4 regions of the Rossellomorea sp. YZS02 genome follow, and region 2 is predicted to be linked to each of the others. Evidence: riboswitches for the same ligand, from Rfam matches in the RefSeq annotation. Region 2 holds a riboswitch; each other region holds the start of a gene.
What was found. Region 2 has a riboswitch for thiamine pyrophosphate ahead of SLH55_RS07755 (ABC transporter substrate-binding protein). Riboswitches for the same ligand answer to the same signal wherever they lie in the genome.

Region 1: it holds a riboswitch for thiamine pyrophosphate, as region 2 does, so the genes downstream of both, tenA (thiaminase II) here and SLH55_RS07755 (ABC transporter substrate-binding protein) in region 2, are expected to answer to the same signal.
Region 3: it holds a riboswitch for thiamine pyrophosphate, as region 2 does, so the genes downstream of both, thiC (phosphomethylpyrimidine synthase ThiC) here and SLH55_RS07755 (ABC transporter substrate-binding protein) in region 2, are expected to answer to the same signal.
Region 4: it holds a riboswitch for thiamine pyrophosphate, as region 2 does, so the genes downstream of both, thiT (energy-coupled thiamine transporter ThiT) here and SLH55_RS07755 (ABC transporter substrate-binding protein) in region 2, are expected to answer to the same signal.

What each region holds. Positions count from the first base shown of each region.
Region 1 covers NZ_JAXBLY010000012.1:66,616-74,708, reverse strand. The annotation lists gene SLH55_RS13055 (sensor histidine kinase) at 1-92, shown strand, start outside; gene SLH55_RS13050 (response regulator transcription factor) at 89-688, shown strand; TPP riboswitch at 952-1,059, shown strand; gene tenA (thiaminase II) at 1,177-1,884, shown strand; gene SLH55_RS13040 (ECF transporter S component) at 1,877-2,455, shown strand; gene SLH55_RS13035 (ABC transporter ATP-binding protein) at 2,469-3,896, shown strand; gene SLH55_RS13030 (energy-coupling factor transporter transmembrane component T family protein) at 3,893-4,696, shown strand; gene tenI (thiazole tautomerase TenI) at 4,686-5,327, shown strand; gene thiO (glycine oxidase ThiO) at 5,311-6,408, shown strand; gene thiS (sulfur carrier protein ThiS) at 6,413-6,616, shown strand; gene SLH55_RS13010 (thiazole synthase) at 6,618-7,382, shown strand; gene SLH55_RS13005 (thiazole biosynthesis adenylyltransferase ThiF) at 7,379-8,093, shown strand, end outside.
Region 2 covers NZ_JAXBLY010000006.1:83,494-91,586, forward strand. The annotation lists gene SLH55_RS07750 (phosphotransferase enzyme family protein) at 1-732, shown strand, start outside; TPP riboswitch at 824-933, shown strand; gene SLH55_RS07755 (ABC transporter substrate-binding protein) at 1,065-2,051, shown strand; gene SLH55_RS07760 (MTH1187 family thiamine-binding protein) at 2,064-2,354, shown strand; gene SLH55_RS07765 (ABC transporter permease) at 2,354-3,115, shown strand; gene SLH55_RS07770 (ABC transporter ATP-binding protein) at 3,117-3,854, shown strand; gene SLH55_RS07775 (TatD family hydrolase) at 3,847-4,626, shown strand; gene SLH55_RS07780 (transcriptional regulator SplA domain-containing protein) at 4,765-5,010, shown strand; gene splB (spore photoproduct lyase) at 5,023-6,051, shown strand; gene SLH55_RS07790 (phosphatase) at 6,097-6,525, opposite strand; gene SLH55_RS07795 (dicarboxylate/amino acid:cation symporter) at 6,886-8,093, shown strand, end outside.
Region 3 covers NZ_JAXBLY010000019.1:76,604-83,944, forward strand. The annotation lists gene thiC (phosphomethylpyrimidine synthase ThiC) at 1-1,015, opposite strand, end outside; TPP riboswitch at 1,166-1,281, opposite strand; gene SLH55_RS17700 (copper homeostasis protein CutC) at 1,353-2,045, opposite strand; gene SLH55_RS17705 (hypothetical protein) at 2,184-2,516, shown strand; gene SLH55_RS17710 (DUF2584 domain-containing protein) at 2,549-2,791, opposite strand; gene SLH55_RS17715 (alpha/beta hydrolase family protein) at 2,836-3,618, opposite strand; gene SLH55_RS17720 (ABC transporter substrate-binding protein) at 3,849-4,820, shown strand; gene SLH55_RS17725 (ABC transporter ATP-binding protein) at 4,888-5,664, shown strand; gene SLH55_RS17730 (ABC transporter permease) at 5,645-6,445, shown strand; gene ytkD (RNA deprotection pyrophosphohydrolase) at 6,435-6,908, opposite strand; gene SLH55_RS17740 (hydrolase) at 7,005-7,341, opposite strand, start outside.
Region 4 covers NZ_JAXBLY010000017.1:50,234-58,326, reverse strand. The annotation lists gene SLH55_RS16525 (beta-propeller domain-containing protein) at 1-1,480, opposite strand, end outside; gene SLH55_RS16520 (threonine/serine exporter family protein) at 1,584-2,039, opposite strand; gene SLH55_RS16515 (threonine/serine exporter family protein) at 2,079-2,840, opposite strand; gene SLH55_RS16510 (DedA family protein) at 3,018-3,620, opposite strand; gene thiT (energy-coupled thiamine transporter ThiT) at 3,765-4,361, opposite strand; TPP riboswitch at 4,434-4,532, opposite strand; gene SLH55_RS16500 (hypothetical protein) at 4,600-4,899, opposite strand; gene SLH55_RS16495 (DL-endopeptidase inhibitor IseA family protein) at 5,086-6,240, opposite strand; gene SLH55_RS16490 (RNA polymerase sigma factor) at 6,221-6,763, opposite strand; gene SLH55_RS16485 (thioredoxin family protein) at 6,978-7,304, opposite strand; gene SLH55_RS16480 (histidine phosphatase family protein) at 7,996-8,093, opposite strand, start outside.

The sequences.
Region 1 (8,093 bases), on a different contig from region 2:
GCAGTCTGGACATTGTTTCGGGGGAAGGCACCACCCTGATCATGCGGGTGCCTAAAGTAATCAAACAGACAGACAGGGAGGGAATGGAATGATTCGAATTGTGATTGCCGAAGATCAGCGAATGCTGTTGGGTGCCCTGGGGTCTCTTTTGAGTTTGGAAGATGATATGGAAGTGGTAGGGAAAGCCGGCAACGGTGAAGAAGCCATTTCCCTCGTGCATGAACTCAAGCCGGATATCTGCATCATGGATATCGAAATGCCTAAAAAGACAGGCCTTGAAGCTGCAGAGGAGTTGAAAGGTGAAGAATGTAAGGTGATCATCCTTACTACTTTTGCAAGATCCGGTTATTTCCAGCGTGCTTTAAAAGGAGGAGTAAAGGGTTACTTGTTGAAGGACAGTCCCAGTGAAGAACTGGCAAACTCAATCCGCCTGGTAATGGACGGTAAGCGTATCTACGCACCGGAGTTGATGGATGATGTCTACAGCGAAGAAAACCCTCTCACAGACCGTGAAAAAGAAGTGCTGGAGCTCGTTGCCGAAGGGAAGAACACAAAGGAAATCGCTGATGAATTAAAGCTTAAAACAGGTACTGTCAGGAACTATATCTCCACCATACTCGACAAGCTTGAAGTGAAAAATCGAATCGAAGCCATCACACAATCCAAAGAAAAAGGGTGGTTTAAATAAAGAGAGGGACGGACCTTCAAGAAGGTCCGTCCCTCTTATTAAATTGCAAGTTTATGGATGTTCATTCAGTGCTGATAGGCAGACAAAAATGGTCTGATGAACTTTTTTATAAAAAATTTATTGCATTTAATCTGCTGTACAACCTTTTGCTGCCACTGGATCCGACGGCCGATTGGTAACTGAAAATATAACATGAATTGTTTTTTTATGTTGACAACTAAAAGTATCATGATACGATTACAACGAAAACAAAATTTCATAAGACGATCCACTAGGGGTGCCTTCTAAAAGGCTGAGATTAAAGTGTTACTTTAAGACCCTTCGAACCTGATCTGGTTGAGACCAGCGTAGGGAAGTGGTGTTTGACGGTCGCAAAGAATACTAGTCTATCATTCTGATCTCAAGCCACTTTCTGTATGCTGTATGCATCACGGGAAGTGGCTTTTTTGTTGCCCATTTCGGGTCGTCTGGAAAAGGAGCAGGAAATTATGTCATTTTCAAAAGTACTACGAAACGAAGTCAATGAAATTTGGGATGCGAGCTTTCAACATCCTTTCGTTAAAGGAATAGGGGATGGAACGCTACCAATCGAGAAGTTCAAGTACTATCTTTTGCAAGATGCCTATTACCTTTCACATTTCTCAAAGGTGCAGGCGCTTGGTGCATCAAAGGCATTGGATCTACATACGACATCACGAATGGCAACGCACGCTGTAGGGACGAATGAAGCAGAGCTTTCATTACATGAAAATTTCTCCAAGCAATTAGGCATTACCGAAGAGGAAAGAAAGAATTTCAGGCCTGCCCCTACGGCATATGCCTATACCTCGCATATGTATCGTTCCGCACGGTATGGGGGTCTAGCTGATATCCTGGCGGCGATCCTCCCATGCTATTGGCTCTATTACGAAGTGGGGGAACGCCTGAAATTTTGCACACCGGAAGAGCCTGTTTATCAGGAATGGATTAAGGCATACGGAGGGGAGTGGTTTAAAGAGCTAGTGGAAGAACAAATCCAACGACTTGATGAATTGGCAGAATCCATGACCGAATGTGACAAAGAAAGAATGAAAGATAATTTCATTTTAAGCAGCATTTATGAATTACAGTTTTGGGAGATGGCTTATACCCTTGAACAATGGCCGTTTCAGCATGCCCTGTATGCAGGTAAGGAAATGAGTGAACCACATGTCTAAATTAAAACTGACCGACATTTTAGTGACGGTGGTCATTTCCATTATGTTTGGCGTCATTTATAAGCTTTGGGGGCCATTTTATAATTTGTTGAAACCAATTGGATTGCATGCAGATCAATTTATCTATGGAATGTGGTTCATGGCGGCCACAGTGGCATTTTTGATTATCCGAAAACCGGGAGTCGCCATTTTAGCAGAAATAGCCGCTTCTTCAGGAGAGTTTCTAATGGGTTCAGAATGGGGACTCGAGGTTCTTTTATTCGGAGTGATTCAGGGATTGATGGCAGAATTGGTTTTCTTCCTAACGAAATATAAACGCTATGATCTTTCAATTATATGTTTAGCGGCTGTTGGGTCTGCATGTGGCTCCATTTTAATGGATTACATGAAAGGGTATATAGGGGATTTAGTCCTTTGGAATTTGACATTATTCATCGTTGTGAGAATACTTGGATCGATTGTCATCGCAGGTGCAGGATCTTTTTATGTGGTAAGGGCTCTTGAGAAAACAGGAGTCACAAGTCTAGTAAGACGAGCAAATCAAGATGATTACGATGTATTGAACCATTAAAGGGGTGATGCGTATGCATGTCGAAAAACTTCGACTTACATTTCCCGGATCGGAAAAACGGATGTTTAATGATGTCAGTCTGTCAATCAAGGAAGGGGAGAAAGTATTGCTATTGGGACCATCCGGATGTGGTAAATCAACACTTCTCCATGTTTTATCAGGGGTGATCCCCAGATCTGTGGATGTTCCCATGAGAGCTGCAAACTTGGAGGCATCAGAATCTTATGGCTATGTATTTCAAGATCCGGACTCACAATTTTGTATGCCCTTCGTTGATGAAGAATTGGCCTTTGTGCTGGAGAATTTACGGACTCCCCGTGAAAAGATGAAAGGTGAAATCCGACGGTTATTATCTGAGGTGGGATTGGAACTTGATGATCCCCATACGAAAATCTCAACATTATCAGGAGGCATGAAGCAGAAATTGGCCATTGCTTCTGCTCTTGCCTCGGTGCCAGATACATTGTTCCTGGACGAACCGACTTCGATGTTGGATGAGCAAAGTACAACATCTGTTTGGAAAACAATAAAAGAGATCTGTTTAGATAAAACACTGGTAATCGTAGAGCATAAACTTGATCACGTCCTTGACATGATCGATCGAATCATCGTTTTCGATTCAAATGGAACCATTATGGCGGATGGAGCGAAGGAGTGGATCCTGAACCATTACAAAGGTACGTTGAAGAGCTTGGGTGTCTGGTATCCGGACGCCTGGAAGGAGTATCTGACATCCCGTCAAACGAGGGAGATTCCCTCGTTGGGACCTGTGATTGCAAGACTGGAGGATTTTAAAGGCTATATTCAAAAGAAAGAAAAGGTTCATTTGCCTCATGCCGAAATCCGTAAAGGGGAATGGATTGCTATAACAGGAGAGAATGGTGCAGGGAAATCAACGTTACTTCACAGCTTAATGAAATTCATTCATACGAGCGGTACGTACGAATTAAATGGAATACAGGTCAAAAGGAAAAAAGTTCCGAAAGATTGTGCGTTCGTATTTCAAAATCCCGAATTACAGTTTGTCACCCATTCCGTTTTTGATGAAGTGGCCTATAGCTACCGGCTAAAGAGCTTCACCGAAGAGAGTGTGGAAAGAAATGTTCATGAGCTACTCCAGCGATTCCATCTTCGTACATTTAAGGAACATCATCCTTATTCTTTATCTATGGGTCAAAAACGCAGATTAAGTGTTGCAGCATCCATCGTTCCCAGTAAGGAGATTCTGTTATTGGATGAACCAACCTTCGGACAGGACGCTCTTAATACGTTCGAACTAATTGAAATGCTTTTCGAGTTACAGCAAGAAGGCGCAACTATATTGATGGTGACTCACGATATTGAAATCATCCGTCATTTTGCCACCAGGGTATGGACGATTGAAAATGGAAGACTGAGTCAAGATGAGGGTGTAGAAGTAGTGAGGAGTAAAGCATTGTGAATATGGAAATCGTTCATAAACACACCTGGCTCCATCACATTAACCCGAGTATGAAATTGATCGTAATGGTTGCCCTTTTTCTATTTTTACTATTCGTTCATTACTTGAACTGGCTAGTGTATTTGACTTTGTTCGCTTTCCTCTTATTGTGGTCATTCTCTGGATATGCGAGTAGGTTAGTGATGTTAATGACCATGCCATTTTTCCTTGTATTTCTCTCTACGTCTTCCTCAATGATCATGTTCGGGAAAGGGGAGACAACGTGGCTTTCTTGGGGGATGATCCAAGTGACAGAGGAGAGTTTTTATAGGGGAATTCATATTGGATTAAGGGCATTCCTATTCGCTGTTTTGGGCCTCTTATTTGCTCTGACGACGAGACCTGTCCTGCTGTTTTATTCGCTTATGCAGCAATTGGGACTTAAGCCGAAGTATGCATATAGTTTTATGACCGGGATAAGACTGATCCCCATCATGATGGAAGAGTTCAATACCATCCGGAATGCACGGAGAGTCAGGGGCACCCGTGAACAAAAAGGCTTTAAGAAACTATTCCATATCATAGAGTCCTATTCCATCCCCTTACTGGCACGAAGTATCAGGAGGGCTCACAGAATTGCAGTTGCCATGGAAACAAAAGGATTTGAGGGAGATGGGGAGAGAACCTATTACTACAAAGTAGGATTTTCGAAATTTGATGGCTATTTTATTCTGAGCATCATCACTCTGATTTCTTTAAGTTATATCCTTTCTATTTATCTACCAATATTTCCGACGGGAGATGTTCGTTATGGAAACTGAAAAGAGGCGACGACTACATGTCATTTCCACTGGTCAGCAATCAAGGGAAGAATTGGTGGAAATATCGAAAACCATCCATCCCTATATCGATATGCTTCATATTCGCGAAAAAAGCTGGACAGGGGCGGAGTTGATTAAAACCGTCGATGAATTAACAGCTGCTGGTGTTCCTTTAAGGAAGCTGTGCATCAATGACCGTGCAGACATTGCTTGTATGAAACACGTAAGAGGAGTCCACCTTGGACATCATAGTGCTCCTGTATGTCTTGTGAAGGAACGTTTTCCATCCTTGAAAATCGGTTCATCGGTGCACAGCATAGAAGAAGCACAATGGGCATATGACCAAGGGGCAGATTTTCTTCTATATGGGAATGTTTATGAAACGACGTCTAAACCAGGGAAAGAAGGCAAGGGGACTGTTGATTTAGAAGACATCGTTTCGAACATCCCTCTGCCCATTATTGCCATCGGGGGTATTACACCGGAACGAGTTGAAGACATTGTGAGAAGCGGTGCAAAGGGTATCGCGGTATTATCAGGTATCTTTCTTTCAGAAAATCCTCTCGAAGCAGCCCGTACTTATTATAAGGCAATCCATAAGGAGGTGAACCAGCTTGGCGAAACAATATGATGTCTTGATTGTAGGGGGAGGGGTAATCGGCTGCTCCATTCTGTACCAGCTTACCAAAAGAGGAAAAAAAGCATTGCTGATTGAGAAGAATCAATTGGCATCCAAAGCATCAAAAGCTGCAGCGGGAATGCTTGGGGTACATACGGAGTTAAATGGGGGAAGCCCCCTCTATAGGGTGGCTAAGAACAGCCGGAATATGTACCCCGTTCTTGCGCGTGAATTAAAAGAAGTAACGGGTATGGATATAGAGTATGTTGAAAATGGAATGGTCAAACTGGCAAGGACAGAGGAAGAGGCACAGACTTTAATAAGTGTTGCTACCAAATTGGATCAGGATGAAGAGGTAGAATGGCTATCCTCTCCAAAGCTTTCAGCCTTCGAACCTCTTCTCTCTAAGAAGGCGACAGGCGGTTTGTTCATTCCACGTGATGGGAACGTCGCGGCACCAAAGCTGACAGAAGCGTTAGGGCTCGCGTCAGTCAGATTAGGGGCTCAAGTCAATGAGTATACGGATGTATACGACTTTATTGTTGAAGGAAGTAGAATATCGGGAGTTCAAACGTCAATCGGTCCCTTATATGCATCTGAAATAATCGTTGCGGGCGGTGCGTGGAGTCAATCTCTATTGGAGAGAGTCGGTGTGACACTTCACTCTTATCCAGTCAAAGGGGAATGCTTTTCGGTGAAATGTTCCCGGAAACTGGTGGAGAGGACCATTTTCACTGAGGGCTGCTACATCGTTCCGAAGGTGGGGGGGCGATTTCTAATAGGCGCAACAGAACACGCTCATACTTTTGATGAGACCATTTCCGTTAGCGGGATGATGAGTTTAATGAAGAAAGCTACAGATATTTTACCAGAACTGATCCATGCCGATTGGGAAAAAGCCTGGTCAGGTATTCGGCCGCAAACACAAGGAGGACTACCGATCATCGGAAGGAGTGAAAGGTGGGAAGGGCTCTCCATTGCAACGGGGCACTACCGGAATGGTATTCTCCTGGCTCCCATCACAGGAGTCATGATGGCAGACCTTATAGAAGGCAAGGAGAATCGATTACTACATTCACACGTAGGGAGTTGAGAAAGTGGAATTAAAGATTAATGGACAGCTGGTGACAGTCCCTGACACAATCTTTACGATAGAAGATCTTATACACCATTTCAAATTGAAGAATCGAACGATTATGGTTGAACAGAATCACACCATTTTAAGAAGAGAAGAACATGAAAAGGCAACAGTTGAAAATGGAGATACCATTGAACTGGTTCAATTCGTAGGAGGCGGTTAACATGTTGAAAATCGGAAACTATACATTCCATTCCAGATTATTGTTAGGAACAGGGAAATATCCTAATTTTGATATTCAGAAGAAAGCAGTCGAGGTTTCTGGTGCAGAGATTCTTACGTTCACGGTAAGGAGAATGAATATATTCGAGCCCAGTCAACCCAATTTCTTAGAAAAACTCGACTTGGATAGCTACTCATTATTACCGAACACGGCTGGTGCAAAAACAGCGGGCGAAGCGGTACGGCATGCACAGTTAGCCAGGGCATCAGGGCTATGTGACATGATCAAGGTGGAAGTGATCGGATGTGACAAAACTCTATTGCCTGATCCTGTTGAAACTCTGAAGGCCACGGAAGAATTGATTAAAGAAGGATTCACCGTCCTCCCTTATACTTCTGATGATGTGGTTCTGGCAAGTAAATTGGAAGAGTTGGGGGCACATGCCATTATGCCTGGTGCATCACCGATCGGATCGGGGCAAGGAATTGTGAACCCGGTAAATCTTCGCTTCATTATTGAGCAGGCAAACGTACCTGTCATCGTTGATGCTGGAATTGGATCACCTGCAGATGCTGCTTTTGCTATGGAACTGGGCGCAGATGCTGTGTTGTTGAACACGGCGGTGTCACAAGCGAAAGATCCCGTTAAGATGGCCAATGCCATGAGACTTGCCATTGAGGGTGGCCGTTTTGGTTATGAAGCTGGAAGAATCCCCCGAAAGCGCTTTGCTTCAGCCAGCAGCCCGACGGAGGGGATGAGTGTTTGAATGAGGAGAGATATTCAAGACAAGTCTTATTTTCACCCATTGGAAGAAAAGGCCAGGAAAGGATAAGGAATAAGCATGTGCTGGTCATTGGGGCAGGAGCTTTGGGCACGGGGAACGCCGAAGTCCTCGTTCGTGCCGGCATTGGAAAGCTGACGATCGTGGACCGTGATTACGTCGAGTGGAGCAATCTGCAACGACAGCAACTTTACAACGAGCAAGATGCAAAAGATCATCTCCCAAAGGCGATCGCTGCCAAAAACAGGCTGGAGGAAATCAATTCTTCGGTTGAGATTGAAGCACATATTCTGGATGTCATGCCTGAAGAGTTATTGAACTTGGCTATGGGTGTGGACCTGATCATCGACGCTACAGACAACTTTGAAACGAGGATGATCTTGAATGATGTATCCCAAAAACTTTCCATCCCCTGGCTCTATGGAGCATGTGTAGGGAGCTATGGCATTTCATTCACGATTCTTCCCGGTGTCACACCGTGTCTTCATTGTTTACTCAATGAAGTCCCGATAGGTGGCCTGACATGTGACACAGCAGGAATCATCAGTCCTGCCGTATCACATGTAGTCGCCTATCAAACGACGGAGGCATTAAAGATTTTAGTGGAAGACTATGAATCTATCAGCCATAGGGTAGTCTCTTTCGATTTATGGAAAAATGAGCATGTGTCACTGGATGTGAGGAATTTGAAAAGAG
Region 2 (8,093 bases):
TGCTTGGAAGAGTACCATTTGTCCTCATATCTACTGAATAATGGCCTCCATGTTGAATCCCCAATCTTAACTTCATCACAGAGACCCTTTGTGAAAGAGGGAAAGCAAATCTATTCACTCTATGAAGAACTTGTTGGAACGCCATTAACGAAATGTTCTTTCACTTCCTTTGGAAGTGCAGGAGCAAACCTTTCAATCCTTCACCGCCTCCTGAAAGAATATCGCAGCACATATGAAATAAGGGCTTGGGATATAGCACGTCATGTGAAGGAATGGATGAGTGAGCTTGAAACTACAAGGATTGGGAAGCGAGGGAAGGACTTACTATCAAGAATGGAAGGTTGGGAATCGTACTATGACCAGTTGCCTGTTCAGCTTGTCCATAGTGATTATCATCGGGGGAATATATTGATGAAGGGGAATGATGTCAGTGGGATCATTGATTTTGCCAGGATCAGAACGGCACCACGCATTACAGACATCGCTTACTTTCTGGCAGGTTTACTGAAGGATAATGAAAAGGTTGATAGGGAGAATTATTTCAGGTCTAAACAATTATTTGTCGGTGGATATGGGGCTGAAAGACATTTGACCAACTTGGAGAAAAGGATGCTGCCTATAGTGATCATTCTCTTCCTTTTGCAATATGCCTTTTTATATGACCAAAAGGGATATGCAGAAAAGGGCCTCTTCTGTGTTTCCCTGATTGATGAGATCCTGAACCGGGTTTAAATATATGGATTTTATCAAAATGAAAAGTAAATACTTGATTAACGATCCGTTCTATGGCACAGTAGGAAAGAAGATCACGTTTAATTTCATATTCAATGTGTAGGGGGACCGGAATGGCCGGTTGAGATTGTATCCTGTAGATGCTGACCCTTTGAACCTGAACTGGCTGATACCAGCGTAGGAAACATTCTATTAAACGATACATATTATGTTTAACGATGCGTCCTAGGCTACAGCCCGGGGCGCTTTTTTATTTTACATTCATTCACCCTCATGTGCGAAGAATAATTGAATAGACGTTGATATTGTATAAGATGTAAGGAGGAAACATGATGAAAAAATGGATGTTCATCATCTGTTCTGTATTTCTATTAACTGCCTGCAGCGCTGGGGAAGATACAACTGATGAGAAGAAAGAAAGTCTTAAAAAGGTTTCGGTCGTACTCGACTGGACACCGAACACCAATCATACCGGTTTATATGTAGCGAAAGAAAAAGGCTACTTCAAAGACCAGGGACTCGATGTTGAAATCATCTTACCCGGAGAAGCGGGTGCGGACCAACTCGTTGCTTCAGGAAAGGCACAATTCGGGGTAGGATACCAGGAAAGTGTCACACAAGCACGAGTCCAGGATGTACCGCTCGTATCTATTGCTGCGGTTATTCAGCATAATACTTCAGGGTTTGCTTCACCTAAGAGCAAGGGTATAACAGAACCTAAGGATTTCGAAGGGAAAAGCTATGGCGGATGGGGATCTCCTGTTGAAAAAGCCGTTATGGATTCGATCATGAAACAGGAAAATGCCGATGTGGAAAAAGTGAATTTCATCAACATGGGAGATACCGATTTCTTTACTGCCGTAAAACGGGATGTTGATTTCGCCTGGATCTACTATGGTTGGACGGGTATCGAGGCAGAGCTTCGCGGTGAGGATCTGAACATGATGTATGTAAAGGACTATTCGGATAAATTGGATTATTACACACCGGTCCTCACCACAAATGAAAAAATGATCGAATCAGACCCTGATACGGTCAAAGCGTTCCTGGCAGCTACTTCCAAGGGGTACGAGTACAGCATCGATAACCCGAAAGAAGCTGGTGACATTCTTCTGAAAGCAGCACCTGATCTTGATAAAGAACTAGTCATGAAGAGTCAGGAATGGTTAGCACCAAAGTACAAAGATGACGCTGAAAGATGGGGAGAGCAGAAGCTTGAAGTATGGGAAAACTATGCATCATGGATGTATGATAATGATTTATTAGATAAGAAGCTGGAAAGCAAGAAAGCATTCACGAACGAATTCTTACCGAAATAAGAGGTGAACAAAATGGGGAACTCACTCGTAAGCATACAAATCATTCCGAAGACAAATAACGGGGAAGACGTCATTCCATATGTTGATGAGGCAATTGCCATCATTGAAAAATCGGGTGTCCGATATGAAGTACATCCCTTGGAAACGACGATGGAGGGAAATCTATCTGACCTATTTAAGGTGATTGAACAAATGAATGAACGGATGATTGAAATAGGTAGCAAAAACGTGATCTCACAAATCAAAGTACTGTATCAGCCCGACGGTATTGAAATGAATCAATTAACGGAGAAGTTTAGATGATGAGAACATGGATTTCAAAAGGATGGAGACCCTTCTTGGTCCTCATCCTTTTATTCATCATTTGGGAAGTATCCATCAGAGTATTCGAAGTACCTGCTTGGCTGATGCCTCCACCTTCAGACATTTGGGCAGAAGGTATTGCTTCGTGGCCTGTGTTCAAGGGACATCTTGCTTCGACGACGACTCTTACGATTGCAGGGTTTGTGATTGGCTGTTCGATTGGAATCGGGACAGCGGTCGGACTCCATCTCCTTCCAAAGGTAAAGGAAGCAATCTATCCACTGATGATTCTGTCCCAGAATATACCCATTATCGTCCTTGCGCCACTTCTTGTCATTTGGTTTGGGTTTGGACTATTGCCGAAAATCATCGTCATTACGTTGATCTGCTTCTTTCCAGTGGCGGTCTCTGCACTCGATGGATTCAGACAGACAAATGCAGAATACATCCTATATATGAAAATGTCGGGAGCATCAAAAGGGCAGATCTTCAGGAAAGTGGAGTGGCCACACGCACTGCCGTCCATCTTCTCGGGATTGAAAATCTCAGCTACTTACAGTGTAATGGGAGCGGTCATCTCTGAATGGCTGGGTGCCCAAAAAGGCATTGGTGTTTATATGACACTCGCATCGTCTTCATTCAGGACCGACCGGGTTTTTGTAGCGATCTTCATGATCATGCTCCTCAGTCTGGTGTTTTTCGGTATCATCCTTTTACTGGAGAAATTCATGGTGAAGTGGAATCGAAAGGAGGACAAGTAATATGACGACCTTATCAATAGAAAATATGTCCAAGTCCTTTGATGGAGAGCTTATTCTTGATGATCTATCCATTACGGTCGGAGAAGGTGAGTTTGTTTCAATACTCGGTCCTTCAGGAAGTGGGAAGAGTACATTGTTTCATGTGATTGGTGGTTTATTCACCCCTGACACAGGGGATATCCTGCTGGATGGTCAGTCCATAAGTGGCCAGCGGGGCTCCATCAGCTATATGCCTCAAAGTCCTTCCCTCCTGCCGTGGCGCACTGTCATTGAGAATGTGATGCTTGGTCAGGAGCTGCATGGGAAAAGAGACAGGGACATGGCAATCAGAATGATTCATCGGGCGGGTTTAAAGGGATATGAGGAAGCCTATCCTGATGATCTTTCTGGAGGGATGAAACAGCGGGTGGCATTTATCCGTGCGCTTGTAAGTCCTCAATCCTTCTTGTGCCTGGATGAGCCCTTTTCTGCGCTGGATGAATTTACACGACTGGATATGCAGAAATGGCTTCTATCCATATGGGAAGAGGATTTAAGTTCTGTTCTTTTTGTCACCCATAATATTGATGAGGCCCTCTTCTTGTCTGACCGTATCATTGTCCTATCAACAAGGCCTGCGAGGGTACAGAAGGAATTCAAGGTGCCTTTTCCCCGTCCCCGTGACAAAGAGATCTTATTGACGGAGGAGTTCCTTAAATGGAAAACGGATATCTTTGAGGAGTTATCTCAGTATGTCTAAATCCTCACTCATTGATTCACACGTCCACCTAGACTTATATAACCTGGCGGAACGTGAAAAAATCCTTCGGGAGCTTGAGTTGTATGCTGTGAAATCCATTATATCCGTATCGTTCCATCTCCAATCATCACAGCATAATATATTGATTGCAAGGGAGGACGCACGGGTGAGACCTGCAGCTGGCTTTCATCCCGAACAAGATCTTCCTGGAGAGAAGGATATCCAACTACTCATGGATTTCATTGAGGAACATCATCAAGAGCTTGTGGCAATCGGGGAAGTAGGATTGCCTTATTATAAAATAAAAGAAAATCCTTCACTTCCTCTTGCGCCTTATGTGGAATTACTGGAACGCTTCATCATTCAATCAAAGCAACTTGATAAACCCATCATTCTTCATGGAATCTATGAGCATGCTCCCATTATCTGTGATCTATTGGAGAAACATTCAATAGAAAAAGCGCACTTTCATTGGTTTAAAGGGGATAATGATACGACAGAACGCATGATTGATAATGGATATATGGTTTCTATTACACCTGATGTCCTGTATGAAGAGGAAATTCAAGAACTCGTAAGAATATATCCCATAGAAGGGTTAATGGTGGAAACGGACGGACCATGGCGATTTGAAGGAGTCTTTCTTAAGAGAATGACTCATCCCGGTTTGATGCACCGCTCAGTTGAGAAAATAGCCGAAATAAAAGGGTTATCAGAATCAACTGTATATAAACAATTATTCAGAAATACCAAGGAATTCTATAAAATATAGAAGCTAGGCTCCTCCTGTGAATTTTGCATGGGGAGCCATTTTTTTCTTCCTGAAAATATTTAAACATCTTTTACCATCATATTTCTTCTCTTCTTAACAGAAAATGATAACAATGACATGATGAAAAAGGTGAGGAAAATGGAATTGAATAATCACTATACTCCCTATCAAGCCGGGGATGTTGTATATGTAATTTACAGAAACCCGCATACTCAAAGTGTGGCCAATGTACAGGAAGCCGCCGTTGTACACGATCCGGAAAATCCGGATGGGCTGGCATTATTTCTATATGAGACTTATTATCCTTTATCCCATGAAGTTGCTGTCTACAGTACAGAAGCAGAAGCAGAACAGGCTTACACACAATCATTTGGAGACCTTTAGGAGGGGATTAATATGGTGAAACCGTTCATGCCTCAATTGGTCTATTTTGAACCGAATGCACTTGATTATCCACTAGGGCAGCAATTAAAGGAAAAGTTTGAAAAAATGGATGTGGAAATCCGTTATACAACGTCCCATAATCAGGTTCGAAATCTACCTGGGGAAAATCATTTTCAAAAATATCGAATCGCAAAATCCACATTGGTTGTGGGGGTCCGGAAAACCCTGAAGTTTGATACATCCAAGCCGTCAGCGGAATATGCCATCCCGTTTGCGACCGGATGCATGGGTCACTGTCATTATTGCTATCTCCAGACTACGATGGGGAGCAAACCTTATATCCGTACTTATGTGAATGTGGATGAAATATTTGAGGCGGCAGATAAGTATATCGAGGAAAGGGCACCTGAGTTCACGCGCTTCGAAGCTGCGTGTACGTCCGATATTGTCGGTGTGGACCATTTGACTCATACACTTAAACGGGCGATTGAGCATTTTGGTGAATCGGAGTATGGAAAATTACGCTTCGTTACCAAATTCCATCATGTAGATCATCTGCTGGATGCGAAGCATAACGGAAAGACGAGGTTCCGTTTCAGTATCAATGCAGACTATGTCATTAAGAATTTTGAACCGGGAACTTCGCCTTTGGATAAACGATTGGAAGCAGCAGGGAAGGTTGCGAGAGCCGGCTATCCGTTAGGATTTATCGTGGCCCCGATCTATATCCATGAAGGGTGGCAAGAGGGATATAAGGAAATGTTCGAACATCTGGAAGCCCATTTGCCTGAAGAAGCCAAAAAGGATCTAACCTTCGAATTTATCCAGCATCGCTTCACAAAGCCTGCCAAGAGGGTGATCGAGAAGAATTATCCGATGACGAAACTTGAATTAAATGAAGAAGAACGCCGCTATAAATGGGGTAAATATGGAATAGGAAAGTATATTTATCAAAAGGATGAAGAGCAGGAAATCAAAGATCATCTATACGCGTATATGGAGAAGCATTTCCCGAAAGCAAAGCTTGAATATTTCACCTAAAAAAAAGGACTGATTACATGGAAATATTGGTTGTAATCAGTCCATTTAATGTAATTGTGGAAGGATATTCTCTAAATCTTTCACTCGTATGGCAATTTCATCACAGATTTCCTGGTAATGGACCCATTCTTCAATCAAGGTTGTCGAACGTTTTCGGGGGTTAGGTAAATTCCAATAAATGACCCTGTCTTCTAATTCAGATGGGAGTTCGATCTTATCGTCATATTCTGTATCCTGAATCGCAACGATTACCGAGGCGTCACCGAGTTCTTTCATTTCAATGCGTGAAAGAGGAAAAGAACTAATATCAATACATAATTCTTTCATTGCTAAGACGCTGAATTCAGCACGGCTTTCAGCAACCCATCCGGCACTTTTAAAGGACCAGTCTGACACATTGAGCTTCTCGGCCCACCCTTCAGCTATCAAGCTGCGCTGTTGACTACTTGAAAGAAAATAGACTGTTTTATTCATAAAAGTATGTTCCTTTCTATTTTCATGCTGTTATTACTATTTACCCAATCACGTATTGTTTAACCCCTGAATGAAGAAAAGAAATTTTTGGTAGAAACTTTTTAGTAGAATGGATTCAATGAACTGCCTTAAATTATGAAGTGAAGGTATATAATTATAGGAAAATGGATGTGATTCACCCTTATTCTTCTTTAATTATTAAAAAAATCAGTATAATAGTAGAAAGAGAATGCAGCGCTCTAAACGAATAAAGCAGCAGGGAGGATCAGCTTGCTAAAAGTTCAAAAATTTTGGTTTTATAAAAAAGATATGGGGGTAAATACCTTTATATTATTTGGAAAATTATAGGGAGGTACATCTATGAAATTTAACTTAACAACGAAGATTATTACCGCTTTGATACTTGGTGCGGTAGTTGGTTTATTACTTAATATTTTTGCAAAAGATTTATTCGATATATTAGATCCATATCTCTTCACTCCACTAGGGAAAATATTCCTTAATCTTATCAGCATGCTTGTGGTACCGATTGTCTTCCTTTCCATTGTTCTTGGATCGGCAGGGCTTGGGGATCCGAAGAAGCTAGGGAGAATAGGGTTGAAGACCATTGTCTACTTCTTAGTGACAACGTGTATTGCCATCGTAATCGGTTTGACTCTTGCTTATATTATTGATCCTGGACTTGTGGAAGGGATTGATACTTCCCAATCAGAAGGTTTTAAAACAGAAGAAGCTCCTCCGGTTGGGGAGACACTAATGAACATTATTCCTAAAAATCCGCTAACTGCCATGACGGAAGGCAATATGCTCCAGATCATCGCCTTTGCCATCTTCATCGGGTTTGGATTAACAGCTTTAGGGGAGAAGACAAAAGGCATCCTGAAACTTGTGGAGCAAGGGAATGACCTGATGATGTATCTCGTCACCCTTGTTATGAAATTCGCTCCATACGGAACATTCGGGTTGATTGCTTCTGCAATCGGTAGTCAGGGTGCCAGTGCTTTAAAAGCAATGTGGCTTTATTTTGTCGTTGTATTGGCGGCTCTCATCGTTCACGCATTCATTACGTATGGTGGAACGATTCTCCTGCTTGCTAAGAAGAATCCGCTTTGGTTCTTTAAGAATTTCAGCCCTGCCATGAGCGTTGGATTCAGTACTTCAAGCAGTAATGCGACTCTTCCGATTTCCATGGATGTTGCCCAGCAGAGATTGGGTGTTTCTAAATCTGTGAGTTCCTTCGTTCAACCATTAGGAGCGACGATCAACATGGATGGTACTGCCATCATGCAAGGTGTTGCGACTGTATTCATCTCTCAGGTGTATAATGTCGATCTATCGATGGAACAGCTGATAACGGTCGTTCTGACAGCTGTATTGGCGAGTATCGGTACGGCGGGAGTACCAGGAGTAGGTCTAATCCTTCTTGCCATGGTTCTAAGCAGTGTCAATCTTCCTGTTGAAGGGATCGGCTTGATTTTAGGGATAGACCGCCTTCTTGATATGGCTCGAACATCCATCAATATTTCAGGTGATGCTGCATGCGCCCTATTTGTATCAGAGACTGAAAA
Region 3 (7,341 bases), on a different contig from region 2:
AAGCCTCTGCAATTTCACAAATTTCTTCAAAATGGGTATAAAGAAAGTTCTCCTTATGATGGGCCAGACACCACTGTGCCATGATCGAACCTCCCCGTGACACGATACCTGTGGTACGATCAACGGTTAAATGAATATATCTCAACAATACCCCGGAATGGATGGTAAAGTAATCAACACCCTGCTCTGCCTGCTCGATCAGCGTATCCCGGTACACCTCCCACGTAAGATCTTCTGCTATCCCGTTTACCTTTTCCAGAGCTTGATAGATCGGTACAGTACCTACAGGGACGGGAGAGTTCCGAATCACCCACTCACGTGTAGTATGAATGTCTTTCCCTGTCGATAAGTCCATGATGGTATCTGCGCCCCACCTGGTTGCCCATGTCATTTTCTCCACTTCTTCTTCAATCGAGGATGATACAGCAGAATTGCCGATATTCGCATTGATCTTCACATGGAAGTGTCGGCCGATGATCATGGGCTCACATTCAGGATGATTGATATTAGAAGGTATGATTGCCCTTCCGCTTGCCACCTCATCTCTTACAAAAGCCGGATCCACATTTTCCCGGATTGAGATGAACTCCATTTCTGGTGTAATGATTCCTTTCTTTGCGTAGTGCATTTGAGTGATGTTACCACCCTTTTTTGCCCGTAAAGGATTTCGGTTTGCATGAGGGAACCATTTCAGCCCGGCACCGGGGTCTTTACTTCTATAACCGTTATCTTCCGGAACGACTTCACGTCCTTCGTAGACTTCCACGTCTCCTCGTTCCATAATCCATTTCTTCCGCACCGAAGGCAATCCTTTATTGATATCCACACGATATTGTGGATCTGTATACGGCCCACTCGTATCGTAAACACAAACAGGAGCATTCTCTTCTTCCCCAAAGGCTGCCTTCGTCTTACTCTGTTCAATTTCTCTCATCGGAACGTTTATGTCCGGCCGTGATCCTCTGACGTACACTTTTTTACTGTTTGTAAATTGAGATTTTAACTCGATTGCCATCTACCTTCTCCTCCTTGTGATTGGGTCCGGAAGGTTACCTCGTCAGGCAGTTCACTTATCCTTAAGTGAAAATGAAGACACAAAAAAGGGTCCTGAATGATCAGAACCCGACATGTCAAAAAGTAGTAAGCGCCTTAAATAAAAACATTTGGCACTTCTCCACTACTTCCCTCCGCTGGTATCATCCAGATCAGGTTCAAAGGGTCAAAGAACTCCTGCGTTCTTCTCTCAGTCCAAGCTTGTATCGGACTCCCCCAGTAGAAATAAGAATATTCAGTTGTTACATACTATTTTTACCATACCGGAATTCCGTTTCATATAGGTTGAAAGAATCAATTCAGGACATGATCACTTTTTTGAATGCTGCTACTTTTTCCTGGTCTATTGCCCTATCGTATCTTCCCTGGTGGCGTACACCTGACCCTACATGGTATTCCTTCGCATGTAGCACACTGTGTATTTCGTCGATGTTATCAAGCGTTAACCCTGAACCGGGCATGATAAGAGGTCCGCCAGCCTTCTCTACTTTTATCATGCTTTTAATGTTTTCGAGCCCTTCTCTCACCACGGATCTACCTCCTGATGTAAGAATCCTCTCTACTGCCAGTTCCGATCGATGTATTTCTTTACAAAGGACTACCGGATCCAAAGCCTCGTCGATTGCCCTGTGAAATGTGATCGATTGCCCATCCGCGGCTTGAACAATTTCCTTTAACGCATTCACATCCAGTTTTCCCTCATGTGTTAGAGCACCAAATACGATCCCCTCACCACCGATTTCCTTAATGGTCCGAACCTGGTCTGCCATGACTTTAACCTCGTCCATGGAATACCGAAAGGATGAGGAATGCAGACGGATCATGATCTGAACAGGAATAGAGACTGCTTCCAATACCTTTTCTATGACATGGTACCCTGGTGTCAATCCTCCCGTATGTATGGCGGATACTAATTCAAGACGATCTGCTCCGGAAGCTTCTGCTGCCCTTGCATCTTCTTCATTTAAGACAATGATTTCAAGTTTACTCATGGTGTCCTCCAATCATTCATTATTTCCTTTACTGTACCACATAAGGAAAATCAACCCCTTCAAAAAAAAAAAGAAACATGTTCACGTACAAGCCTGAATATCTTTTGAATATGTGCATTATGGTGAAGGAGGAGAAATATGAAGCGTCTGATTGTCTTGCTATTATGCGTATTTGTATTGAGTGCATGCGGGGAGAAAAAGCCTGCATCCTATGAGTTATGCGGATATGGGGATATGATGGTGGTGAACGACAAGGAATATGTGAAGGTATCCGTAGAGAAGAAGCTGACCCTAAATGAAAAGATCGGTTCCATCAAAGAAAAGATCGAAACCAAGTATCATCCAGTGAATGACTTTACGGCAAATACATTGGCAAAAGGGACACCCATTTATAGTGTGAAAGATCATAAGAATTATCTTATCGCTCAAACGAAGGATAACCGTTATCTGTTGTATGAGGAAATCAAATAAAACGAGTGGCTGCCTGCAGCCACTCGTTTTATTTAATTTGTCCTGTTCAGGGAGATCAACCGGTAGAAGATCGTCGTGACCCCATCCTTCCACTCCATCTTCTCAATTGTTCCGAAACCAATCGGATCACTGTGTTTCGACTTTCTCACATCAATGGGGATATGCATCGGAAATAGACGATATCCAGATTTTTGAAGGTGAAAGAGATTCCCTTCTTTTCTTTCTTCTTTCCCTTTTGTCACGATCATCGTGTTAAGTTCTAAGCCCATGCCCATTTTGTATGACCTCAATCCTTTTTAATCTCATCATACACCACTGACTATTGGTCCTTCATCCAGGAACAGAGCAGGGAAACGATCTGTTGGTTCTTTCGGGGCGGAAAATAGTGGGTGAACTCTTTGTAATAATGGGACGTGACCGGTTTCCCGAGTTCCTTCAATCTTTTTTCTAATCTATATGCATGCTCCACGGAAACGTTCTGGTCTTTTTCACCATGAATGATCAAAACCGGTGCCTCTAACTTCTGGAGTGAATAAAGGGGGGTTCGCCATTCATACCTTTCAGGAACTTTATTGGGGCTCCCCCCGATCACTCTCTTCATCATCCTGCGGAGATCCTTTCGCTCCTCATATGTAAGGAACATATCAGACACGCCCCCCCACGTGACCACGGACGTCACCTCCGTGTACTCGATACCCGTCATGAGGGCCATGACACCACCCCTGGAAAAGCCGAATACATGGATCCGATTCCGGGTTGTTCGTGGATGGTTCTTAAGCAATTCCACTCCGGAAAGAGCATCTTCCCGGTCATCCCCGGCAAAGTCTTCATTCCCCTCTCCCCCTAGATTTCCTCTGTAATAGGGAGCAAAGACGATAAATCCGTGTGAGGCGAACTGGGCGATCCGTGCGGGTCTCACCATTCCGACCCCTTTGATCCCCCCTCTTAAATATAAGAAAGCATCATACTTCCCCTTCAGGACAGGTTCCGCGAGCAGCCCCTTCACCCTGAGCCCAGAGGATATATAAGTGACTTCAAACAACACCACATGTGGATTAGGTGATGGAAACAATACTTTTTGTATAACACTTCCGTCTTTCATATTCTCTTCCTTTCAAAACGTGCACTGGGTAATCACACATTTTTCGTACTTTACATAGAATACTTTAGCTAATTGAAATAGGCAAAGTCCCAAAAAGCTTTATGATCATCCTACCCTATTGCCTTATAGATAAAACTAGGCGACAACTGCACTCATCCCAACTATCGATCACCCTTAATAAGTAAAGGAGGAAGATTAAATTGAGAAAATGGCTTCAAACCGGTTTAGGTATACTCCTCATTCTCACGTTGACGATCGGCTTGACCGCATGCGGAGAAAAAGAAGAAGCAGTTCAAAAGGTCCGGGTGGCAGAAGTGACCCGCTCGATCTTCTACGCACCTGAATATGTCGCAATTGAAAAAGGGTTTTTCAAAGACGAGGGGCTCGACATTGAACTGACCACCACGTGGGGCGGGGATAAAACCATGACCACATTATTATCCGGCGGTGCGGATGTCGCTTTGGTCGGCTCTGAAACGTCCATCTATGTCCATGCACAAGGGTCCGATGATCCCGTCATCAACTTTGCACAATTGACCCAAACAGACGGAACGTTTCTTGTCTCAAGGGAAAAGGTAGAGAACTTTGAATGGGATCAGCTGAAGGGTTCTACCTTCCTAGGTCAGCGTAAAGGCGGAATGCCGCAAATGGTCGGTGAGTTCGTGTTAAAGAATCACGACATCGATCCTCAAAACGATTTAAATCTCATCCAGAACATCGATTTTGCCAATATAGCCAACGCCTTCGCATCCGATACAGGAGATTATGTCCAATTATTCGAACCGACAGCTTCCATCTTTGAACAAGAAGGCAAAGGACATATCGTCGCTTCCTTTGGAACGGAATCCGGACACGTGCCATACACGACCTTCATGTCCAAGGACAGCTATATGAAAGAAAACAAAGAGGCCGTAGAAAAGTTTACAAAAGCCTTATACAAAGCGCAGCAATGGGTGGAAGAAAATTCAGCAGCCGACATCGCCAAAGTGATCGAACCTTATTTTGAAGATACGGAACTGGACCTGATTGAAACCGTTGTGGACCGCTATAAATCACAAGGTTCCTATGCGACGGATCCTATCCTGGACGAAGAAGAGTGGAATAATCTCCAAACCATCATGGATGAAGCAGGAGAACTCCCTCAAACAGTCGACCATAAGACGCTTGTAAACACATCCATCGCTGAAAAAGCGGCAAAGTAATATCCGGGGGCTGACTTCAAACGTCAGCCCTTCCCTTGTAAAAAAAGAAAAACGGAGGCTTGCCACAGTGAATTTTCTAAAAATTGATACTGTCCACCACACCTATTTTTCACCGAAAACCGCGACCCATGCCCTCAGAGATATCACATTACAAGTAGAAGAAGGTGAATTCGTCTCTTTCATCGGTCCATCGGGATGCGGCAAAACGACTTTACTTTCCATCGTCGCAGGACTCATTAAGCCGACGGAAGGAACGGTAACATTATTGAATAAGCCCATAAGAACGATGAAAAAGAAACTGGGCTATATGCTGCAGCAGGATTATCTGTTTCCCTGGAAAACAATCGAAGAGAATATATTGTTGGGGTTGACCATCATGGGCACCCTGACTGAGGAAAAGCGAAGAGAGGCTCACTCGCTATTGAACGAAATGGGGCTTGAAGGAGTGGGATCATCCTATCCCAGGGAACTCTCTGGAGGGATGAGACAGCGGGTCGCGCTGATCCGTACACTGATCACCGAACCTCAGCTGCTTCTCCTGGATGAACCCTTCTCCGCCCTTGATTATCAAACGAAATTAAAATTGGAGGACCTGGTGTTTTCCACCTTGAAATCTTTCGGTAAAACAGCCATCCTCGTCACCCATGATATCGGGGAAGCCATCTCCATGAGTGACAGAATCATCTTATTCGGGACGAAACCGGGTCATATCCACACCATTTTCGAAGTACCTGTACAATTAAAAGAATTGATGCCCTTTGAAGTCAGGAACCATGCAGCATACCCGGAATTTTTCCAATCCATATGGAAGGAGCTTGAAAAACTTGAATCACGAACACATTAAACAAAAGCATCGGGAATATATTCTATCACTGAAAAAAGAACAGCGATGGGTTTGGTTTTATCAAGCCCTCATATTCACCGTGTTTTTCTCATTATGGGAAATAGCCAGTCGCAACAGCTGGGTGGATCCCCTCATCTTCAGTTCACCTTCAAAAATATGGAAATTATTCGTTGTAAAGGTGGGAGACGGGAGCCTTTTAGCCAATCTGTCTGTGACCCTTGGGGAAACCGTCATTGGATTCATCCTAGGAACCCTTCTTGGTACCATGCTTGCCGCCTTATTATGGTGGTCACCTTTTCTCTCAAAAGTACTGGATCCGTATCTCGTGATCCTGAACGCCATGCCCAAGGTGGCACTCGGCCCGATATTGATCGTGGGACTCGGACCGGGCTTCACCTCGATCATCGCAATGGGGACCGTCATTTCTGTCATCATCACCACCATCGTCGTGTATACATCCTTTCGGGAAGTTGATCCCAATTACTTAAAGGTGATGCAGACCTTCGGGGCGAAAAGGGGACAGATGTTCAAAGAGGTCATTCTTCCCGCCTCCTTCCCTACGATCATTTCAACATTAAAAGTCAATGTAGGGCTGTCTTGGGTAGGGGTCATCGTAGGTGAGTTCCTTGTTTCCGCCAAAGGTCTTGGCTATATGATCATCTACGGCTTCCAGGTCTTTAACTTCACCCTTGTCCTGCTCTCACTTCTCGTGATTGCCGTATTCGCAACGATTATGTATAAACTGGTAGAGATGCTTGAGAAGAAATGGATCAAATCGTAACATCGAGATCAGCCAACCTGTCTACTGCCAGCTCCACCACTTGATCCTTCATGATAAAGCTAAAAGAAGGATCATCCTGAATTTCGTTAAAATTCCCTCTCCAAAGGACCGATCCATCCGTCTCCATATAATCGTCTTTGGGGATGAGCTCTTCTGCCTCAGCGAAGTATATCGTTTTAACAAACGGTGGGTCATCATAGACCTTATATTCTCCAATGAATACCAGTTCCCTGATGATCCCGCCCGTCTCTTCATACGTTTCTCGTTTCGCAGCATCCGTTAGGGTCTCCCCCTCTTCCCGCTTTCCGCCGGGAAACTCAAGGCCCCTCTTCTTATGCCGGGTCAACAGCCAATGACCATCATAGCGGCACAGCACAAGGACGTGATTGGACGCCTCTCGAAACCGTCCTTTCTCAAACGACATCTCCACTTTCTTTCCGTTTTCATCTACAAACCGTTCCACCTGACTTCCCCCCATGCGTACGTTCTTTCCTCCATCTAACCATAAATAAAAAGCGTTGGTCCACAGAAATCACTTCTGAACCAACACTTTTCGTCCTTACTCGCTGTTTTCATGAGGATGATCATTCAGGATGCCGATACTTTCAATGAACTTCTTCACCTCTTCATCCCCGAGTCGATGCAGCATGCCGTACACCTGCTGCAGATTTTCATCATAGGCATCATTCTCCCGGTCAAAATGATATTGAACATACGGGACATGAGCCCTGTAGAAATTCTGCCAATCGACGGAATGATTGGAATCGAACACTTCCCGAAGCTGGGTGATTTCTTCATCCGTTGCAGATATTTTGAAATTCCATTCGGAATCAGTCGAGCTTCTTGAGATTTCTCCTGTCGCTACTTCTATATAATAATCGTGACGTTCTTCGCTC
Region 4 (8,093 bases), on a different contig from region 2:
CCGTTACTTCTCCTACGTTTTTCATGTTTTCATCCAGTATATATAGTGCATTGGAAGAAGGTGAGTCATTGTTCCAAGCCTCTCCATCGGTCGTGGCAATCCGAAAATACCCTCTGTGCTCATCCATGGAAAATTGGTTCAATACTCTTCCTTCTACCCTTCCTGATGAGGTGAATGTGATCTCCCCATCCTCTACTCTAAATTTATAAATATCTGTATCAGGAGAAGCCCATCCGTCCTCCTCGTATTGTTCTGCGGCGATATACAAGTTCTCTTTTGTCATATACACTGCATCTCCTCCACCAAGATAGGAATCGACGGTAAGGGGCGCTTTCGGATTTTCCATATCCAAAGCCGTCATTAAGGTATAGTTGGGAGAAGTGGATTTTGGGAAGTATCGGATGTTCTCATATGGAATCGGCTCTGACTCACCGTCCTTCAAACTATCCCTCACCCTTGGTCTTACATCAAGCTCATCATCCTGTTCAAGCATCCAGTAGTTTGGATACATACTGGAAATCAAGTAGACAGTAGAATCCATTTTCCTGGACGAATGATACTGTCCTTCAAGCTCCACCTTTCTTTGCAAGGACGGCTTATCTTTGTTCGAAACATCATACAAGAACGCCACCGTCATGCCCTCAACCGGCATAATCTTAGATCGTGTTCCTTGATCACCTTCTTTAAAAGGCGGTGACCAGTTGTTTCCAATGACAAGCACTTTGTCTCCGTTCAAAAAAAGATGGTGCGGCTGCACATGTTCTTTGAAGATAATGGTGGATACAACCTCCATCCGGGGCTTAACCTTTGTAATCAACAGTCTCCGGTCGGTCAATTGATAGATATACCCCCCATCTGTCTTTACCAGATCCCCTTCGTCTACGCCTTGAACCTGATTATTCGTTGTAGAAAAATCGGAACCCGCTTGGGAAGATTCACCTGAAGCGCTGTCCTCTGAAGACTTTGACTCCATTTTCTCTTCCCTTCCAAACAGAGAAAACCTCGTATTTTCCTTGTTCCTTTTCAGGACTTTCTTGAAGTATTCCGCCAGGGCTTCCCGGGACTGAATGCCCGGTAATTGAGAAGTGACTGCAAAAGGGATCTCTGTATCCCCGGAGTAGGATAATCCCCACTTGGTTTTTACGTTTGGAGAAATATGAAGCGTGAAGCTTAGAGGTTCAAGGGGATACCCTTCATTCGGTGCATGTACCTGTAATGATTTGCGGTCTTCACTGAGCTTTAGAGTGACATTGACATCACGCCCATCGGAGTCTTTCACATAAATATTTTCCGCTGTTACCGTATCTTTTTTAAGAGGCGTGGAAAATTGTAGTTTCCATGAGTCATTCTCCATTATAAGGAGATCTTCCGCCCATCTTCCCTCCGCCTTCACAACAGGTCTTTGAGTGTACAGAAAGGTTCCAATACCGACAAGAAGAACAACCCCAAGAACAATGAGCAGATACGTTTTCTTACTCATAGCATGACCCTCCTATATGTCTTATTTGTTGATTAGACGTCAAGGATCACGAATGGTTACATGCATAAAAAAAAGACCTCACAAAAAAGCAAGGTCCGTCCCTCTATCTCATACGTCTCGCACTTGCGTTCAGGCGTGCGTTGCGGATGACCTGGTTGATGACTTCGGAGAAGATGAGTCCGATGGCGATGGATCCGGAGATCATGAAGGCTTTGGCTGCCAGATTGATGGCGGCATTGTAGTCGTTTTGTACGAAGTTTCTCATGGCATCGTACGCAAGTCCCCCGGGTACGAGGGGGATGATCCCGGCGACAGAGAAGATGATGACCGGGGTTTTATACATTTTCGCAAACACCTGACTGACCACCGCCACGACAAAGGAGGCAAGTAATGTGGCAAGTACCGTGTCGGTTTCATTTAAACTCATGAGTATGTAGATGATCCAACCCAGCATACCAACAATTCCGCATTTGAAGAGGGACTGCTTTGGAGCGTTGAAGATAATCCCGAATGCGGCGGCGGAAATGAAGCTGGTCACTAATTGTTCGATGATGAGCATCCCTTTTCACCCCTATCTTTATAGATTGACAATATATTCTTACGTTAAAGTAAACACAACGGCAATACCCGTCCCGATGGCAAATGCCGTTAAAAAGGCTTCCGCGCCCTTTGACAGGCCCGATACCAAATGTCCTGCCATTAAATCCCGGACGGCATTGGTGATCAGGAGGCCTGGAACCAGGGGCATGACGGATCCAATGATGATTTTATCCAACTCCTGCCCCATCCCGAGATGGACAAACCCGAATGACACCATGCCGATGATGAAGGAGGCAAGGAACTCGGCGAAGAACTTGATCGGAACGAGACGATGTAAATAGATCACACTTGTGAATCCGATCCCGCCAGTGATCAGGGCCGGCAGGAAGTCATTCCATCCCCCTTGGAACATGATGAGGAAGCATCCACTTGCGATTGCTGCCGCCACCACCTGAATCAGGAAGGAATAGGATAAATCGGATTGATCCAACTTCTCAAGGGCATTGTACGCTTCTTCAAGGGTCAAATGACCTTGACTGATTTGCCTCGAGATACTGTTTACGAGAGTCACTTTCTCAAGATCCGTTGACCTCTCATTAATCCGGATCAGCTTTGTCTTCGTCGGTTCTGAGGTCTCAATCGAGAAAATGATCCCCGTAGGCGTCACATAGCTGTGGGATTCGGATATCCCAAACGAAGCAGCGATCCGCATCATCGTATCCTCGACGCGGTACGTCTCCGCCCCGCTTTGCAGCATGATCTTCCCTGCCAGCAGGCTGACCTCCATAATGTCGTATCTTCTTATCATTTTTGCTTCCATATGATCTCTCCACACGCGCTTTTTTGAATAGGTCTAGTGTATAGGAAAGCAGTGGTGTAAGCAATGAGTAAGAGGAAGATTTTACGTGGATATAAATATACAAAAAAACAGGGGGAGGTTGATTTTATCGAAATATGTTCTGAAACTTTTCTTTTATGAGCCGGAATTCCTTTCGGGTCAATCCAGACTTCTCGAATAATCCTTTTTCTTGCGATTTCTTTTTAACATCATATACGCACCCGTTACCACCACAAAACCAATAAGGACCAACACTTGATAGTCTTCAATCACTTCAAGTATCACATCTTTCTCCCCATCATATAACTTTCCTATACTCAAAAACAGGAAAGTGGAAGGAGCAATACCGAGCATCGTCAGGAGGGAATAGGCCTTCACATCCATTTTCGCCATGCCTGCAAGGAAGGGGATGACATTCCCTAAATGAAGTGGACTTGCGATCGCTACGCTCCAAATTCCGTATCGATTGAACTTTTCCTGGCCCAATCTGAGCTTCTCCAGCTTCTTTGGCTTGAGCTTCCCCTCTATCTTCTCCCCCAGTTTAAAACTGATATAGTATGGTATATAACTTCCCATGGTGTATAAAAAGCTTCCAGCTATTGAAATGACTCCGATTTCCACCCAGGTTAAATCGAGGATGAATCCCATCGTCACGATGAAAAATGTTCCAAAAAAAGGAAAAGCACTTCCTTCAATAAATAGAGAAAACAATACACCCCATATCCCCCATTCTTCTGCAATACGTATGATCCATTCCGACATCCCACTCACTCCTGCATATTATCGTATCTTCAATATAATAAAGATCTTGAAATTCCAACAGAAACCGCGGAAGTAATTCCCTCTAAGACTTGGGGTGTATTGACAAAAAAAGACCGGTCATGTATCAGACCAGTCCCAGTAATGTTATGATGCCTTTCGGCTGATTTCCTGCTGGTGCGTCCGTACTTTGATCAGTCTTGGCGCCATGTTGACCATGATCATCAATACAATGGAACATAAAACAGCCGAACCCAGCATGGTGATGCCGTTTACTATGAGAGAGAAGAGCAGCGGCGACATATCATCAGGGGCGTATTCGGCAAAAAACACAAACCCTGCGATGAAATGCCAGAAATAGCGGGCGAGGCTTCCCGCAAATGTCGCAATCACTACCCACAGAATGGCTTTGGATCGTCTGCTTTTTCCTAATGCTGCCTGTATCTTCCCCGCAAAAACACCGGCAAAACCAATGAAGGCAAAGGCGATGAAGTACTCTATTACCATTTGAACCGGTGTCGCAATCCAGGCATCTCCAAGGGCAATCTGCAATATTCCCCATAGAAATCCTCCCATTAGTCCTGCTCTCCATCCACGTCGATAAGATAATAGAAAGATCGGAACCATGGCAATTGAAATAGAGATACTCGGTGACAGCTTAATAGAAGGCATCATATCAAGGATGACGGCGAAGGCTGCCATCAATGACGCTTCAAGTAATACAATGAGTCGAGTGTGTTTCATATAAAAAATCCCCCTTAGGTAATGAAACGAAACCATAAGGAGGCTGAGTGCATGCATTGAAATAAGCATAAATAGGCTTATTTTCCACATCCCTACGCTAGTCCTAACTAACAGGTTCAGAGGGTCAGAACAGATTGTTCACTCTCAGCTTTCGCTCCCCTTGTGGTAACGTTTATAAAGTTGTTAAGATTTATTATACATGAAGATTGATAGAATTAAAGTATGAAAGGTTCTTTTCTTAAGGTGTCTCTCTGAGAGGATCATGAAGGATAATGACGGGCATTGACTTAGGGGTGACCATGAATCCATATACTTTTCCATCCTTGTCCTTATACGCTACAGAATAATCTCCAAATTGAGGGGAGAATTCAACGTTTTGATATTCAAGATCAAGGTCCTGATACTTAAGGCTCACATACAGTTTGGTAGCGATCCTTGCTGTCAGGTGCTGCACAGTGGAAATCCGGTTGGCTACTATTATGAGGATGATTGCGATACCGAGTAACATGACTTTCTTTGTCCTGGACAATCTGATCATTCATCTAGCCCCCTTTTATTTCTTCATGACTACTATACTCGTATACTCTCTATTATATACCTATTTACTGAACCATGACAAAAGAGCTACTCTAATGGACGTGTGTCATAATACCCATTTTTAGCAGCTCTATTTTTGTTATTTACTTTGTTCTTTTTCATTCAAGAAGGAGTCCTCTTAAAATATCTACTGAATTGGCATGAATCCTACGTTCCAATAGCCGTCTTCATCCTTTACCATCTGAAAGCCCATATCTCCCTCACCACCATTATCATACTTAATATATCCATCCATATCGCTTGTTTGAATAAATTCACCGTTATCGATTCCTTTGAAGACACGTAATATACTTTCCTTCGTCACCCTGTCCGCTCGGGGAAACTTCTCGTCCTCTTCTTTTGTCCATCGAATATAATCCGGTCTGTCTGTGTACATTTCATAGACAAGGTCATGTCGTTCGTCCAGTGATGCCTGGACATACAACTTTGCTATGCTGATGGGGGATAACCCGTGTAAATGTTCTTCCTTTGGATCTTGGGAAAACACTTGATAGACCGACTCTTCTTCTGATGTCAGACTGAGGTTCCACTCACTGGTCTCTTTCTTGACTTCTCTAAAAGAGAAGGGCATCACCACACTGAACTTCCATCCATTATCATAAATCAACCTGAACCTTTGGACATTCACTTCCCGGGAACCTTCCGAAACCGGTATTTCGTAAGTTACATCACTCATCGATTCTGATGTTCTCACCTTAATGGCAGTAGTATTGCTCCATTGATAACTGGTTTCATAAGATACATCGGGCTGTGCCAGCTTTCCTTTATAGACTATAAAGGGGAGATCCTCCGCCAGCTGTTTAGCCGCATCCGGCGTAAAGCTCTCTATCAGGAAATGGATCACTTTATCTCTTGAGTCAAATTCTTCACTCATAAATCGGTAGCGCTCCCCTTTATATTCAAAGGTTTCAGCAGTCCCTTTATCGTTAAGGATCAAATCATATCGATTATACGCTGCTGCCATCAGTTTATCGGCCGTCGGTTCATTCAACTCAGTGGGTTCATTTGAAGCTGGAGTCACCATGGCGTCTTGCTCCTGCGAAGCGTTTTGACCGTCCCTTCCAACGCCAATCAGTTCAATTGTCAAGAATATCCCCGCCAATATAAAGGCAGCAGCCATTAAATTCGGAACCAACTTCCCCCACTTCTTCGCACTCTTTTCTTGACTATTCATTTCATCAAATAGTTTCGATTTCAACTCTCTCTTAAACTCTTTGCGCGGAGCAGGGACTGGTCGGTTTTTCAAAGATTGTAATACGTCATCATTGGATTTTTCGTTCATTTACCAGCACCGCCTTGTAATTGGAATTTCCCACTAATTTTTTCAACAGATTCATACCCCTGTGATAATCTACTTTTACTTTAGAAGGCTTGCAATCGAGGATTTCAGCTGTTTCTTTGACGGAGTATTCTCTTAATCCCCTTAAAATGACCACATTTCGATAATCAGGCTTCAGCTTTGAAAGGGCAGCCTGAACCATTTCCCACTCTTCGTTCTTCTCCATCTCTTCTTCCGGCAGGCCCTCCTCACTTTTCCTTAAATTCAGAAGGACGTCGGGAAGAAGGGAGATAAGCTTCCTCTTTCGGTAATGATCAATGGCTGTTCTTCGTGCAATGGATATGATCCATGTTTTCTTTGAAGATTGATGCTTGAAGCTGTGATAACTTTTGAAGACTCTCATAAATGTATCCTGAGTTAAATCCTCTGCTTCGGATGAATTATTCGTGAAATAAAATAAGTACTGGTATACATCATGGAAATATGTTTCATATAACTCTTCCAGTTGATCGTGATCTTCTTTCAATGGGCGTCCCCCCCTTTACTGTATCTATTAGTCGTTACTGGTGCTTAAATGGTTTCAATAACTTTTAAAAATCTGTACTCGAAAAGAAAAAGAGCCGTCATAATTACTTCGGCTCTTACTTTTAATAATGTATTATTTTTTTGATTATTAAACGACCGTTTAGCTCTTTTACGCCTGTCAATTCAATCCTTTCCTCTCTTAATCAAACGTTTGTTTAGTTGTCTAACATCTTCGTGAGGCGGGACATTTGGCTTTGGAGTTCGTCGATTGGCACGAAGCGTGCTTTTCTGAACATTTCTTTCCCCTCTACAAACATAATCAGGACGGGTACAGTGAAGATGGAGAATTCTCCTGCGATTTCCGGGATTTCTTCTGCATCGGCATGAACAGATACCACCGATTTAAAATCCTCCAACACCCTCTCAACCTGCGGGAGGAGTGCATGACAGACCGAGCAATTAGGTCTTGATATGTATAGCAATACAAGCTTTTCAGATTCTAGCACTTTCTTAATGGCTTCTAAAGAATGGATATCTTCCACTTTCCACTCTCCTTTCTTTGTTTATGGCTGTTTTCGTAAACATTGTTGCTTTTAGATGTAGCGAGTGGCGGTTGATTTCCGCTACAGGTGCTCGCTTTCCGCGGGGCTGGCGGTGAGCCTCCTCGGCTGCGCCTGCGGGGTCTCACCTGTCCAGCTACGGCGGCTAGCCCCTCGAGGTCATAAGCTAAATGGCCCAAGAAGGCAAAAGAACGCCTTCTTAGCCCATTCATCTTATGCTTGTCGGGGCTAAACAAGCCGCCTCCGCTTTTCCTACTGTCCAGCGTTTCCCGCAGGAGTCGAACACCTGCAGCGAGAATCAACTGACGAAAAGTTTGACTATCACAAAGAATATGTGGAGATTGCGTATGCCACTGCTTTTCCATTGTTGCAGTGACTGATTTTATTTTATAGTCCTTTACGCTTTTTAAACTGATGGTCACAAACCATTTTGCTCTGTCAACTACTTACTACTTTAGAGGGTGAAGGGAACTGCGTAGACTCCTACGGAAAACGGGCGTGCCGAGACCCCGGAAGCGGTTTTTGCTGAGGAGGCTCGGCCGAACGTCCGTGGAAAGCGGGACTGTTCCCTTCACCCTCCTGCACCACAACTCAAATGACAGAGCATCGCAAATCTTAGTTTTGAATGCGAATAGCAACAATCTTTGCGAAAACAGCCTTGTTTATAAATGAATCATCCTGTCCTGTCTTGGTACACATACAACGTTCCATTAGATGGCCTTCTGAAGGACGGTCCGGTAAATCCACGTTTACGTAATTCTTTTCTCATAT